2 regions of the Arthrobacter sp. Y3221048 genome follow, and region 2 is predicted to be linked to the other one. Evidence: predicted binding sites of a transcription regulator. Region 2 holds the regulator's gene; the other holds the start of a gene.

Region 1 (7,400 bases), on a different contig from region 2:
GAAGGTGGAGGGCAGCCGCAGCCCGGAGCAGGTCAAGGCCATGTTGCGCGAGGAACTGATCAAGCTGGTGGACCCGTCCATGGACCGCTCGCTGGCCGTGATGCGCCATGCCGACCGCCCCGCGGTGATGATGGTGGTGGGCGTCAACGGCGTGGGCAAGACCACCACGGTGGGCAAGCTGGCCCGCGTGCTGGTGGCCGAGGACAAGGACGTGATCCTCGGCGCCGCGGATACCTTCCGTGCGGCAGCGGCCGAGCAGCTGGCCACCTGGGGGTCGCGTGTGGGCGTGCCCACCGTAAAGTCCGACGTCGATGGCGCGGACCCTGCGTCCGTCGCCTTCGAGGCGGTGAAGGCCGGCATCGAGCAGGAAGTCGATGTGGTCATGGTCGATACCGCCGGGCGCCTGCAGAACAAGGTGGGCCTGATGGACGAACTCGGCAAGGTCAAGCGCGTGATCGAGAAGCAGGCCACCGTGGACGAGGTGCTGCTGGTGCTCGACGCGACCACCGGCCAGAACGGCCTGAACCAGGCCAAGGTGTTCGCCGACGTCGTCAACATCACCGGCATCGTGCTGACCAAGCTGGACGGCACCGCCAAGGGCGGCATCGTCGTCGCCATCCAGCGCAGCCTCGGCGTACCGGTGAAACTGGTGGGCCTGGGCGAAGGCGCCGACGATCTGGCGCCCTTCGAGACCGAGGACTTTGTGGACGCGCTGCTGAATTAGCGTCAGCCGGGCCAATCCGCTTGGCGGTTCCCGCGGCGGCCGCGGGAACCGCCGGGAAGCATCACTCGCGTCCGAAGTCAGCCCCTGGCCGGCTCCTCGAGGGGCTTCACCAGCGTCTCGCGGCCGAAGAGCAGCCAGAGGAGGGCGGCGCCCAGCATGATGGCGCCGGTGGCACCGAAGGCCCAGGCATAATTGAGCCGGTCGGCCAGCGCTCCGGCCAGGACCGGGCCGATGATCGCACCGGCGTCGGTGCCCATCTGGAAGACGGCCAGCACCTTCCCGCCGCTGCGGTCGTTGCCGATGATGTCAGCAATGGCAGCCTGCTGCGCCGGCCCGAGCAGCCCGGATCCGAAACCCGCGATGACCGAGGCTGCCACGAACACCGGGACGGACTCGGTGAACCCGATGGCTGCGATCGCCAGCCCGGCAATGGTCAGCCCGGCAATCACCAGGGGACGGCGGCCGGCGGTGTCCGAGAGACGGCCGGAGAAGGTCAGCGCCAGCGCGTTGCCGACGGCGAAGACGGCCAACGCCAGCCCGGCAGTCTCCGGGCCCGCACCCAGCACGGCCGCGGCAAAGAGCGGAATCAGCGCCATCCGGACCCCGAACGTGGCCCAGCCATTGGCGAAAGCGGACACGACGGCGGCGCGGTACCCCGGGTCCGAGAGCGCCTCGCGCAGATCCATCGTTTCGGGAGCCGGCGCGTCGTTGCCGGTCCGGGCGGCCGGTTTCTTGAGCATGACGGCGACGACGGCTGCCGCCACGAGCAGGGCGATGGCATAGACCACGAACGGCATGCGCAGGCCGAACCCGGCCAGCAGGCCGCCGGCCACCGGGCCGAGGATGCCGCCCATCAGGAACGTGCCGGCGTAGAGGCTGGAAACCCGGCCGCGGCCGTCCGGCGGGGCCAACCGCAGGATCAGCGCCATGGCCGAGACTGTAAACATGGTGGAGCCGAGGCCGCCCAAGCCACGGAAAATCAGCAACTGCCAGTAGTCCTGTGCCAGCGCGCAGGCGCCGGTCGAAGCCGCGACAATCAGCAGGCCGGTTAGGTACACCCTCCGTTCACCCCAGCGGCCCACCAGGGCGCCGCCCGCGGGCGCGAAGACCAGCCGGGCGAGGGCAAACACGCTGACGATGATGCTGGCAGCCGCGACGCCGACGTCGAAACTTGCGGCAAACTGCGGCAGGACCGGAGCCACCAGTCCGTAGCCCAGGGCGATGACGAAGGCGGCGGCAACCAGCACCTTGATGTCGCGAGGAATCGGAGTAGGCGCCGGCTTGCCCGGACGCTGGTGGCCGGACAGGCTGAACTGACGCGCCGTGCGGCGGAAAACTGGCATGTCAACCAGCGTAGCCCGACCCGCGCGCCCGCTCGGTGCCGGCCCCGGGCCGCGCGCCGCCGTCGTCCTCTGTGCCGGACTCGGTGCCGGCCCCGGGCCGCGCGCCGCCGTCGTCCTCTGTGCCGGACTCGGTGCGGGACTCTGCCGCCGCCGTCGTCCTCTGTGCCGGACTCGGGCCGCGCGCCGCCGTCGTCCTCGGTGCCGCTTTCTGCGCCGCCGCTCTGTGCCGCCCGAAACAATGCCGAAACACGACGGTTGCACGGGTTTTACCTGCGCTGGTTTCTTGTAACGCGGCCGCAACGAAGCATCTGGTTGGCCGAAACACGCCGTCGGCAGTCTTGGTTCATCGGCGGGAAGTTGCCCGCCAACGAACGAGGGGACGTGAAAATGGATCTGTCAGCGGGTCACGTCTGGGTGATGCTTTCGGCGGCCATGGTGCTGCTCATGACGCCGGGACTGGCATTTTTCTACGGCGGAATGACGCGGGCCAAATCGGCCCTGAACATGATGATGATGAGCTTTTCCGCCGTCGCGCTGGTGGCGGTGGTCTGGGTGCTCTGGGGTTACTCGATGAGCGGCGGCGTGGGCGTGGCGCAACTCTTCGGCAATCCGTTCGCCGCGTTCGGCCTGGAGGGGTTGCTCAACACCGGGGACCTGATCAGTGCCGGCTATGGTGCCACGTTCGCCATCATCACGGTGGCGCTGATCTCCGGTGCCATCGCCGATCGCGCCAAGTTCAGTGCCTGGGCGGTCTTCGTACCGGTCTGGGTCACTTTGGTTTACTGCCCGCTGGCCTTCATGGTCTGGGGCGGCGGATTGCTTGGCGCCGAGGGGGTCATCGGTGCCTGGGCGGGCGAGGCGATCGATTTCGCCGGCGGCACGGTGGTGCATATCAACGCCGGTGTCGCCGGCCTGGTCCTGGCCCTGATCCTGGGCAAGCGCAAGGGCTTCGGCAAGGACCCGGCACAGCGCCCGCACAACATTCCGCTGGTGATGATCGGTGCCGCCCTGCTGTGGTTCGGCTGGTTCGGGTTCAACGGGGGAGCGGCGGGCACGGCGCAGGAAGCCGGCCTGATCTGGGTCAACACCATGGTCGCCCCGGCGGCGGCCATCGCGGGCTGGCTGGTGACCGAGCGCCTCCGCGACGGCCGTCCCACCTCCCTCGGGGCGGCTTCGGGCGTTGTCGCGGGGCTGGTGGCGATCACGCCGGCCTGCGCCAATGTTTCCCCCGTGGGGGCGGTGGGCCTGGGCCTGGTGGCCGGAGTGCTGGCCGCGCTGGCGGTCGGGCTGAAGTACAGGCTGGGCTACGACGACTCGCTGGATGTGGTGGGCGTCCACCTGGTCGCCGGGCTGGTCGGAACGCTGGCCCTGGGCTTCATCGCCCTGCCGGTCGAGGGTGCAGGCGGCGGCCTCTTCTACGGCGGCGGTGCCGCCCAACTGGGGGCGCAGTCCGTGGCGGCGGCGGTCTCCATGCTGTTCTGTGGCGTGATGACAGTGATCATCGGCTTGGCGATCCACAAAACCCTTGGCTTCCGGGTGACCGAAGAGGATGAGGTCGCCGGCGTGGACCTTGCCCAGCACGCCGAATCCGCCTACGAATTCGGCGGCCTGGGCACCGGCGGAACCTTCATCCCGCACCCGGCAACCGACCCCAGCGCCCGCAGCACGATCAAGGAAGAGGTCAGCGCATGAAACTCGTCACCGCCATCATCCGGCCGGAAAAGCTGGACGCAGTCCGCAACAGCTTGGAAAGCTACGGAGTCCAAGGGCTGACCGTCAGCCAGGCCAGCGGGTACGGGCGCCAACGCGGCCACACGGAGGTCTACCGCGGCGCCGAATACACCGTGGACCTGCTGCCCAAGGTCCGCGTCGAGGTCCTCGTGGCGGACGACCTGGCCGACGACATCGTCGACGTCCTCGTGGCAACGGCCAACACCGGCCGCGCGGGCGACGGCAAGGTCTGGCTGGTGGATGTGCAGGAAGCGGTCCGCGTCCGCACCGGCGAACGCGGCGAGGCAGCCATCTGAGACTTCGAACCACAACATGATGAACCCTTCCGGCACCGTCATCTCCTGGCGGTGCCGGAAGGGTTCTGTCGTGCTGATAACGACGGCGGCGCTCGGTTCTGTCCTCCGCGGCGCCCCTGTCCTCAGCGGCGCCCCTCGGCACCGGGGGAACGGCGTCGGAACTGCACAGGTCGGCAGCAGGGGGTTTGGCTGCCACAGCACTGTTACGGCACCGGGCGGCATAGCCGGAGTCCGGCTGCGCCACTAGGATGGGCGCCGCCGGGACGGCACTGGGCGGTCTAGCAGGGATATTGGCGCGCCACTAGGATGGGCGCCACGGCAGGCACCATGTGGAAGGGAACCTATGCAGTCCACACCAGTCCAGAAAGCCGCACGGATCTCAGCCATCGTTCTAGCCGTGCTGGCAGTCCTTGGCTTCATCCCCGGCATAACAGCCGACTATGACCAGCTCGGTATAACAGGAAACGGGCCGGACGCCCAGCTCTTCGGGCTGTTGGCCATCTCGGTTTTACACAACGTGTTGCTGCTGCTTTTCGCGGCCTTGCTCCTGGTTACGGCAAAGCGGGCCGGTGCTGCCAAAGTCACCTTCATGGCACTGGGGCTGTTCAACCTGTTGGCCGCCCTGTACGGCCTGATCAACGCCCGCTACGGATCGGAGACGTGGGTTCCGGCGGGGGTTAGCGACAACTGGTTCCATTTAGTGCTCGGCGCAGTGCTGTTCTTCCTCGGTCTGCTCAGAGGCCCGGTGGTGATTGGAAGGCCGAGGTCCGGTTAGGAACCTCGCCAATGTCATGGCGAGGTTCCTAACCGGCCCCGCTGGTACAGCCTGCCCTACGACTCGTCCTCCACAAGCCCACGACGGCCGGCCGTCATCCCCATACATCGAACTTTTGTTCTAGTCGAGGCTCGTGCTGCGTAGCGTTGAAGTATGGCAGCGGAACCGTTCGACGAGGCACAGGAGCCGGAGGAATTCTCCGGCACCCCTGCCGTGCCCGACGACGGTGCCGCTGCGGTTTCGGTACCGGCGCGGCAGGGGTGGGCGGAGGATTGGGAGGAACTGGGGCCGGCGGAATTGGCCGGTCTGCTCGCGGGCACCGACCCGGCTACCTTGGACGACTGGTCGACCCTCGATTACCTCCAGGCGGTGCGCAAACACGAGGCCTGGACCCAGTCCCGTAGGGTGCGGGCCGTGCACCGTATGGCGGTGCTGCGCCCGGCCACCGGCGCCGAGGCCGGGGCACCGGACGGGATCTGCCGGCACGCCGCCCACGAGCTCGCGCCCATCCTGGCCGTGCCCCGCCAGCGCGCGGCAGCGGAACTGGCCGACGCCCACCAGATTGCCACCTGCCTGCCCGCCACCCTCGCCGCCCTCGACAAAGGCGACCTCGATCTGGACCGCGCCTCCGCCATCGCCCGCAAAGGCGCCGGCCTGCCGTCCGAGGTCTTGGCAGGGTACGAGGCCAAGGTTGTTCCGGGCGCCGGTGCCATCACGTTGGAATCCGTCCAGGCCCGGGCCCGCACCGCCCGCGACCGGCTGCACCCCGAACCCCTCGAAACCCGGCACAAAGCAGCGATGGAACGCCGCACCGTCCAGTACCTGCCCCAGGACGACGGGATGGCCGAGCTCTACATCCGCACCAGCGCGGACAAAGCCCTGCTCGCTTACAACCTGATGCAGGCCTACGCCCGCAAACTGCAGACCGCCGACGAAACCCGCACCCTGGGCCAACTCCGCGCCGATGTGTTCACCGACATGCTTCTCCGCTACCCCGACCGCGCCTACCGGCCCGGCACAGACACGGCCGCAACCACCGGAACCGCCGCCAACCAAGCGGCAACCGGCCCGGGATTGGCGACCGACTCCGGAACGGTGGCCGGGTCCGGGACGGGAGCCGGGTCCGGGACGGGAGCCGCAGCAGCAGCCACCGGGAGGGCAAGGCAGGGGCCCTGTACCTGCGGGGGCGGGAACGTGACCGCCGCCGTCGCCGTCACCGCGCCCCTGCCAACGTTGCTCCGGCTCGCCGAAGCACCCGGCGACCTCACCGGCTACGGGCCCATCCCGCCCGACATGACCCGCGACCTTGCCGCCCTGGCCAAATCCTGGCTGACCGTGCTCACCGACGACCACGGCCAGGCCATCGCCGCCGCCAAAGACCTGCGCCACCCGCCTGAATGGCTTAAACGCCTCGTCCGACTGCGCGACCGGCACTGCCGCGACTACGGCTGCACCATCCCCGCCGACCACTGCGACATCGACCACACCATCGCCTGGGAAGACGGCGGCAAAACCGTCCTCGAAAACCTCAGCGCCAGATGCAAACCCGACCACAAAGCCAAACACCACGCCGGTGCCACCGTCACCCAGGACCCCGACGGCGCCCTCCACTTCACCACGCGCTCCGGCCACACTCACACCACCACCCCCGACGACGGCTGGACACTCACGCTCCCCTCGACCCCCAGCGAAGGAAATGCCACGGAAAGCCCGGACGACGGAGCCAACAGTTCCCATAGCGACACCGGCGGCGAGGGAGATGCCACTGGAAGCCCGGACGACCGGGCAAACAGTCCCCGAGACGAGACTGGTGGCCACGGAGCCGCGGACGCGGACGGCCCACGGGACGGTACCCCGCCACCGTTCTAGATATTCACCGTTCTAGATCTCCGTCAGGGGAGCGGCCTGTCGCTCCGGGAAGTTTCCCAGCCGGCGGGCCCGTTGCTGCCCGCTTCGTATTCTTCCAGCGGAACTTCGTCCTTCTCCCAGGCCTTCAGCACGGGCTCGACTATCCGCCAGCAGTCCTCGGCGATATCTCCGCGGACGGACAGGAGCGGGTCGCCGCGCAGCACGCCTTCCAACACTTCGCCGTAGGGCAGCAGGTCGGCCGAGTGCAGGTCGGCGCTCATGACCGCCCGGTCCAGCGTGAAGATGTCGCCGGGGCCGTTCACGTCGATCTCCAGTTGAAGGGTTTCCGGTCCGAGGCCAATCCGCAGCCGCGTCGGGGCGTCGATGCCCTTGAAGCCCGTTGGCAGGTGGTTGACCGGCTTGAAGGTGATGATCACTTCCTTCTGCGGCTTGCCCAAAGCCTTTCCCGAGCGCAAGATGAACGGCACGCCGGACCACCGGGAGTTGTTGATCGAAACTTCAACCTCGGCCAGGGTTTCGGTCTTCCTGACCGGGTCCACGCCCTGTTCGGCGGCATAGTCCGGAATGTCGCGGTCGCCGATCCGCCCGGCCGTGTAGCGGGCACGCCGCGTGCTCTTGGCGAAATCCGGGTTGATGCTGCTGGCACGGAGGACGCTGCCGAT
Region 2 (7,400 bases):
GCGGCGGTGTCATCGCGGGTTGGGTCACATCGAAGTTCCAGTGCTGCACACCGTAGGAGTGCACAAAGTAGAAGCGCTCGTCTTCGATTCCGGCAAACAGCCGGCTGCCCTCCGCGGCGTCCACGGTGTTCCACCCCATGTGGGGGACGACCTCCGCCGGCAGCGCTTCCACGGTTCCCGGCCATTCCCCCACACCCTGCGTGCGCACGCCATGTTCAACGCCTTCTTCGAACATGACCTGCAGGCCCACGCAGATGCCCAGCACGGGCCGGCCGCCGGCCACCCGGCGTCCAATCCAGCGAAGCGCGTCCACGGACTTGAGCCCCTTCATGACCGTGGCGAATGCGCCGACCCCGGGAACCAACAGCCCGTCGGCCTCCAGGACGTCGTCGGAGGCATGGCTCAGCGTGACGTCGGCTCCCACATGCTCCAGCGCACGGACTGCCGAGCGCACGTTCCCGGAGCCGTAGTCCAGTACCGTGACCTTGGGCGCAGCGGTCACAAGGCCCCCTTCGTCGAGGGAATGCCCTCGACACGTGGATCGGCTTCGACGGCGGCGCGAAGCGCCCGGGCGAAGGCCTTGAACTGGGCCTCGACGATGTGGTGGGGGTCCCTGCCACCCAGCACGCGCATGTGCAGGCAGATCTGGGCGTGCAGTGTGATCGATTCGAAGACGTGGCGGGTCAGCGACCCGGTGAAGTGCCCGCCGATCAAGTGGTACTCCTGGCCTGCCGGTTCTCCCGCGTGCACCAGGTAGGGCCTGCCGGAGATGTCCACGACGGCGTGGGCCAGCGCTTCGTCCAGGGGCACCGTTGCTTCGCCGAACCGGCGGATTCCGGCCTTGCTGCCCAGTGCCTCCTTCAGGGCCTCCCCGATCGTGATGGCGACGTCTTCGACGGTGTGGTGCGCGTCGATGTGCGTGTCTCCGCTGGCCTTCACGGTCAGGTCGACCAGCGAGTGCTTCGACAGGGCGGTGAGCATGTGGTCGTAGAACGGCACGGTGGTGCTGATCTCGGAGCGGCCGGTGCCGTCGAGGTCCAGTTCAACCAGCACGGACGACTCGCTGGTGATGCGTTCGAGGCGTGCGGTACGTCCGGTGGTGGTTTCCACGGTCATGGGAGTCCTTTGACGAATTGGTCGACCGGCGCAAACCGGTTCGCTCTTACTAGTTTAGGAGACGGGGCTCGCCACGAGGGCCTTGATGCCGTCGAGGAAGGCTGTGGTCTCGGCCTCAGTGCCGGCGGTCACCCGCAAGTGGCCGGGGATCCCGACGTCGCGGATCAGCACACCGGCTTCCAGGAGTCCCTGCCACACGGAGCGGGGGTCCTCCAGCCCGCCGAAAAACACAAAGTTTGAGTCGGACGGCGCCGGTTTAAGCCCCAGTCCGGTCAGGCCGTCGACAATGCGGTCCCGCTGCGCCTTGATGTCCTCAACATTGGCCAGCAGGGCATCGGCATGCTCCAAGGCGGCCAGGGCCGTTGCCTGCGTCACCGCCGAGAGGTGGTAGGGCAAGCGGACCAGCCGCAGCGCGTCGGTTATCTGCGGGGCGGCGGCAAGGTACCCTACCCTGGCGCCTGCCAGCGCGAAGGCCTTGCTCATAGTGCGGGAGACAATGAGTCTCTCCCGCCCCGGCAACAAAGTCAGCGCGCTCGGCGTTCCGGCGTGGGCGAACTCGGCGTAGGCCTCGTCCACGATCACGATGGCCTGGGAGGCCTCGCCTGCTTCATACGCGGCCTCCACGACGTCGAGGCCCAGGGCGGTTCCCGTCGGGTTGTTGGGCGAACAAAGAACGACGACGTTTGCGGCGGAGTCGGCCACGGCAGCGGCGGCAGCGTCCGGCGACAACGTGAAGTCTGCCCCCCGCGGAACAGCCACATAATCCGTGTCCGTCCCGCTGGCCAGCAGCGGGTACATCGAATAGGTGGGCGGGAAGCTCAGCAGGGTACGGCCGGGGCCGCCGAAGGCCTGGAGGATTTGCTGCAGGACTTCATTCGATCCGTTGGCAGCCCAGATGTTCCCTGCGGTGACGCCGTGCCCCAAGTAGCGGGCCAGTGCCGTTCTCAGCTTCGTGAACTCGCGATCCGGATACCGGTTCAGGCCCGCGGCCGCGTCGCTAACGGCCGAGACGATGGCCTGACGGACGGCGTCGGGCAGTCCGTGGGTGTTTTCGTTGACATTCAGGAGGACGGGAACCTCCAACTGGGGCGCACCATAGGGCTCCAAGCCCCGAAGATTGTCCCGCAACGGCAGGCGGTTCAGGCGTTCTAACTGCTCACTCACCGGTCCAGTTTAAGCTTCGGCCCGCCCGGGGCAGGAATCGGGCGGGCCGAAGCAGCTCATGTTACGGCTGCCTCAGCGCGCGGACGGGACCAGCAGCTGCTGGCCGGCATGGACGATGTCTCCCTGGAGGCCGTTCAATTGCGCGATCTCGAGAATGACATCGTGAGGGTTGCGGTCGGGGGCGGACCGTACCGCCACGTCCCACAGCGTCTGGCCGCTGCCAACCGTGACAGTTGACGCCGGCCCCGGCCCCAGCCCCCCGGCGGCGGCCATTGCCGGCGCCGTGAAGAAACCGATCAAGGTCAGGGCGGCGGCCGCGGCCAGCATCAGCGGCAGGCCAATCAGCAACAAACGGCCTCTGCGGGTCAGCCGGAGGTTGGTGCTGGTACGGACGCCGGCGGCCTGCGGTGCGAGCTGGGCGGACATGGTGTCACCTTTCCTATTTTCGATCTATTTCGGCTGGTTTCGATCGTCTGGCTGTCGCGTTCGAATATATCTTCGAACGTATCTCCTACAGTTCTAGCACTGGTGATCGAACATTGTCGAGACTCAGTCGAACAAATGTTTGAAATTCATCACCGCCTCGCCTAGCGTTGGAAGCGTCAAGCGGCGGTAAGAGCAGTGCACCAGCCGCCACCGACAAAACAGCCGAGACAACAATCCATGCGCGGTTCCGCTACCGCAGCAACGGCGCGTGGACCACTACGGGAGACCGGGGCCGGATATGTCCGAAGAGAGCACCACCAAAGCCGGAGCCAGGCGACGCGGCCGACCCGTCAAAGTGGGACGCAGCCTGACGCCGCGGCAGAAGAAGATCCTGGAGACGATCCAGCGATCCGTCATGTCCAACGGATACCCTCCGTCGATGCGCGAGATTGGTGACACCGTCGGCTTGGCGAGCCTGTCCAGCGTCACGCATCAGCTGGCCCAACTCGAGAAGATGGGCTACATCAGGCGCGACCCTAAGCGTCCCCGTGCGATGGAAATCCTGACTCCGCTGACACTCGAGCACGGGGGTGTGGAAATCGTCGGAGTCGATGAACCGCAGCAGCTGCGCAGCTCCAGCGGCGTTGCAGTATCTGAACTCACCACTTCGTCCGACACGGCGATGGTGCCGCTGGTGGGACGGATCGCGGCAGGCGGGCCGATCCTGGCGGATCAGGCGGTCGAGGACGTCATGCCCCTGCCTCGTCAGCTCGTGGGCCACGGCGAGTTGTTCATGCTCAGGGTTTCGGGCGATTCAATGATCGATGCGGCTATCTGTGACGGCGACTGGGTAGTGGTGCGCCAGCAGCACACGGCCGAGAACGGCGACATCGTGGCGGCGCTGCTCGACGACGAAGCCACGGTCAAGACCTTCCGGCAGCGCGACGGACACACCTGGCTGCTGCCGCAGAACACCCAGTACGAACCGATTCTGGGAGACCACGCAACCATCATGGGCAAGGTTGTCTCGGTGATGCGGGCCCTCTGACCCGCCGCAAGCTACTCAGTTCCCCCTCTGCCGGTCACCGGGGGACTTTGCCCGTTCCCGGTTGGCGGGCGGACGACCGCTCCGGCGTGGCTGCTGCCACGGCCCGTTCAGGCAGCGGCAGCAGCCAGCCTCTCCAGGATCTGACGTGCCATGGCGCCGTCCTTGGTGCTCCAGAAGGGCGGCAGGGCGCTGCGCAGGAAGCCCCCGTAGCGTGCTGTCGCCAGCCGTGAGTCCAACACGGCCACAACTCCCCGGTCATTGGAGGCGCGGATCAGCCTGCCTGCCCCCTGCGCCAGCCGCACAGCCGCATGGGTCGCCGAAACGGTCATGAAACCGTTTCCCCCGGCCTGCGCCACGGACCGGGTTCGGGCGGTCGTGAGCGGGTCGTCCGGCCGGGGGAACGGAATCCGGTCGATGACCACGAGCCGGCACGCTGCACCGGGAACGTCGACGCCCTGCCAGAGCGTCATGGTGCCAAACAGACAGGCGTCCGGTTCCTCGGCGAATTGGCGGACCAGCGCCGACATCGATGATTCTCCTTGGCACAGGATGGTCAGGTCGGTGCGCTCGCGCATCTCCGCTGCAGCTTCTTCTGCCGCACGCCGCGAAGAAAACAAGCCCAGGGCGCCGCCGCGCGAGGCCAGCAGGAGCTCCTCCAGTTCATCAAGCTGCTCGGGGCTGGTGCCCCGGCCCGGCTTGGGCAGATGTGACGCCACGTACAGCACGCCCTGCCGGGGGTAATCGAAGGGGCTGCCCACATCAACGCTGGAATAGGCCGGCGCGCCTGCTCCCAGCAGTCCGAGTGACCCGGCTACGGCGTCGAAGGTCCCCCCAACGGACAATGTTGCCGAGGTGAGCACCACCGTGTGTTCGTCGAACAGGCCTTCGCGCAGCCGGGACGCCACGGAGAGCGGCGCTATGTTCAGCGTTGCCGGCTGGTCGTCATTGGCGGCGTAGTCGCCGGTCTCGCCATAAGTACTGGGACGGGTCGCCCAGATGACCTCCCGGGAGTCGGGCGCGGACAGCAGCCGTTCAGCCAGCTCCAGCACGGCAGAGAGCCGTGACCGCGCCATCTGCCGCCCGCCGTCCGCTGCCCCCGCACCGTCCGGCTTGGAATCGGAAAGCGCTGTACGGGCGGCTTCCCGCAGTTGCGTGAGCACCAATTCATGCTCCTCGCGGAGGCCGGCCGCCAACAGCCCGGTCGGCACCGACTGCAGGACGTCCTCCAGGGCGTCGGCCGCGGAGTTCAGCGGTTCCACGCTGATCCCCGTGTGCTTGCGCGCCGTGGAGGCGGCGGTGCGGACCATGGCAGCGGAGAGTTGCCCCGCGACGGCGCTGGTGACGCGGTCCTGCAGCTCATGGGCCTCGTCGATGACCACCACATCGTAGTCCGGGAGCACGGCCACGCCTTCGAAGGCGTTGATGGCCAGCATGGCGTGATTTGTGATCACGATGTCTGCCTCTGCCGCGTGGCCCCGTGCCAGTTCGCTGAAGCACTCGGCCGCCAGGGGACATTTTTGGGCGCCCAGGCATTCCATCGACCCGACGGAGACCTGGCGCCACGCCCGGTCGCTGACACCGGGCACCAGTTCGTCCCGATCGCCGGTTTCGGTCTCCTGTGCCCACTCGCGCAGGCGCACGACCTCCTTGCCCAGTGCGCCCGATGCGCCGGAAGCCGCCGCCGCGCCGGCCGGAGCAGGATGAGGAACGGCGTCCTCGCCCAGGCTGAACAGTGCCGCCGGTGCATCTTCGTCCGGAAAGCCGCCCGCCAGCTTGTGCAGGCAGAGGTAATTGTTCCTGCCTTTGAGTAAAGCGACGTCCAGCGGCCTGGGAAGCTCGTCGGCGACGGCCTCCAGGAGCCGCGGCAGATCACGCTTGACGATCTGCGATTGCAACGCCAGCGTCGCGGTCGAGACGATGGCGGGCTTTTCCCCCTGAAGCGCCTGGACCATGAGCGGCACGAGATAGGCCAGCGACTTGCCGGTGCCTGTGCCCGCCTGCACCAGCAGGTGCTGCCGGCGGTCAAAAGCCTCGGCCACTTTCGCGGCCATCTCATGCTGGCCGGCACGGTGCTGGCCGCCCATCCCCTGCACCGCGACATCAAGCAGCCGCAACGCCTCGCCGGCGGGAACCTGGAGATCAGTCATTCCGGATGAACTGTTCCAGCTCCGATGCCAGGCCCTCGCGCACCATCACGTCGAGGCGCGTACCGTCCTCTCCATGCTCCATGGAGAGGATTTCGGCGTCTTCGTTGTGTAAGCGGCTGATCACTTCGCCCCGGTCGTAGGGCACCAGCAGCTGCAGCTTCACGCTGGGCCGCGGTATCGTCTCGCTGACCAGCCGAAGCAGCTCGTCGATGCCCTGCCCGGTGCGCGCCGAGACCACGACGTGCCGCGGTTCGCGCTGGCGCAGGCGCTCGACCACGAAGGGATCCGCGGCGTCGGCCTTGTTCAGCACCACGATTTCCGGAATGTGCCGCGCTTCAATCTCGGTCAGCACCTCGCGCACGGCGGCGATCTGGCCCTCCGGGTCGGGATGCGAGACATCGACGACGTGCAGGATGACATCGGCGTCGGCGACTTCCTCCAGTGTGGAGCGGAAGGCTTCCACCAGTTGCGTCGGCAACGACCGGACGAAGCCAACGGTGTCGGCGAGCGTGTAACCGATACCATCCGGGGTTTCCGCCCGGCGGACGGTCGGGTCCAAGGTGGCGAAGAGGGCATTCTCCACCAGCACACCCGCATCGGTCAGGCGGTTGAGCAGCGACGATTTCCCGGCATTCGTGTAGCCGGCAATGGCCACCGACGGCACCGCATTCCGGCGCCGGTTGGCACGCTTGGTTTCCCGTGCCGGCTTCATGGCGGTGATCTCGCGGCGCAGCTTCGCCATCCGGGTACGGATGCGCCTGCGGTCCAGCTCGATCTTCGTCTCACCGGGCCCTCGGGAACCGATGCCGCCGCCGGCAGCCCCCACGCGCCCGCCGGCCTGGCGGGACATCGACTCGCCCCAGCCGCGGAGCCTGGGCAGCAGATACTCAAGTTGGGCAAGCTCTACTTGGGCCTTGCCTTCGCGGCTCTTGGCATGCTGCGCGAAGATGTCCAGGATGAGCGCGGTACGGTCAATGACCTTGACCTTCACGATGTCTTCCAAACCGCGGCGCTGCGACGGCGACAGCTCGCCGTCGACAATGACCGTGTCCGCACCGGTGGACATCACAATGTCGCGCAGCTCCTGTGCCTTGCCGGAACCCAGGAAAGTCCCCGGATCCGGCTTCAGCCGGCGCTGAACGATACCGTCCAGCACTTCGGAACCGGCGGTTTCCGCCAGCGCTGCCAGTTCCCGCAGGGAATTGTCCGCGTCGTCGGCCGTTCCTTCGGTCCAGAGGCCGGCGAGGACCACGCGTTCCAAACGCAGCTGCCGGTACTCAACCTCGGTGACATCCTCAAGCTCGGTGGAAAGGCCCGCTACGCGCCGCAGGGCGCGGCGTTCGGCGAGGTCCTGCTGGTCACCGTCGAATTCGGAATGTTCGGCACCAAGTTCGGAGAGAGCCTGTGCTCTGCCGCCGACGCCCGGCTTGCTTCGCGCCGCAGTGTCGCGGGCCAGGATACGGTCGATGACTGCCTGGATCTCATCAGGCGTCATTTCC

The links. The regulator LexA, encoded in region 2, represses DNA repair genes until DNA is damaged. The targets are predictions, from matches to a motif close to TCGAACANNTGTTCGA.
Region 1: the regulator LexA is predicted to act here: its motif matches at 4,977-4,992, upstream of AC5RVS_RS13265 (HNH endonuclease signature motif containing protein).

What each region holds. Positions count from the first base shown of each region.
Region 1 covers NZ_JBNHHX010000004.1:152,103-159,502, reverse strand. The annotation lists gene ftsY (signal recognition particle-docking protein FtsY) at 1-724, shown strand, start outside; gene AC5RVS_RS13285 (MFS transporter) at 802-2,067, opposite strand; gene AC5RVS_RS13280 (ammonium transporter) at 2,455-3,759, shown strand; gene AC5RVS_RS13275 (P-II family nitrogen regulator) at 3,756-4,094, shown strand; gene AC5RVS_RS13270 (DUF4383 domain-containing protein) at 4,438-4,869, shown strand; gene AC5RVS_RS13265 (HNH endonuclease signature motif containing protein) at 5,023-6,738, shown strand; gene AC5RVS_RS13260 (glucose-6-phosphate dehydrogenase) at 6,762-7,400, opposite strand, start outside.
Region 2 covers NZ_JBNHHX010000003.1:29,211-36,610, forward strand. The annotation lists gene hisH (imidazole glycerol phosphate synthase subunit HisH) at 1-502, opposite strand, end outside; gene hisB (imidazoleglycerol-phosphate dehydratase HisB) at 499-1,116, opposite strand; gene AC5RVS_RS09075 (histidinol-phosphate transaminase) at 1,171-2,280, opposite strand; gene AC5RVS_RS09080 (LysM peptidoglycan-binding domain-containing protein) at 2,353-2,706, opposite strand; gene lexA (transcriptional repressor LexA) at 3,005-3,754, shown strand; gene AC5RVS_RS09090 (ATP-dependent DNA helicase) at 3,862-5,901, opposite strand; gene hflX (GTPase HflX) at 5,894-7,400, opposite strand, start outside.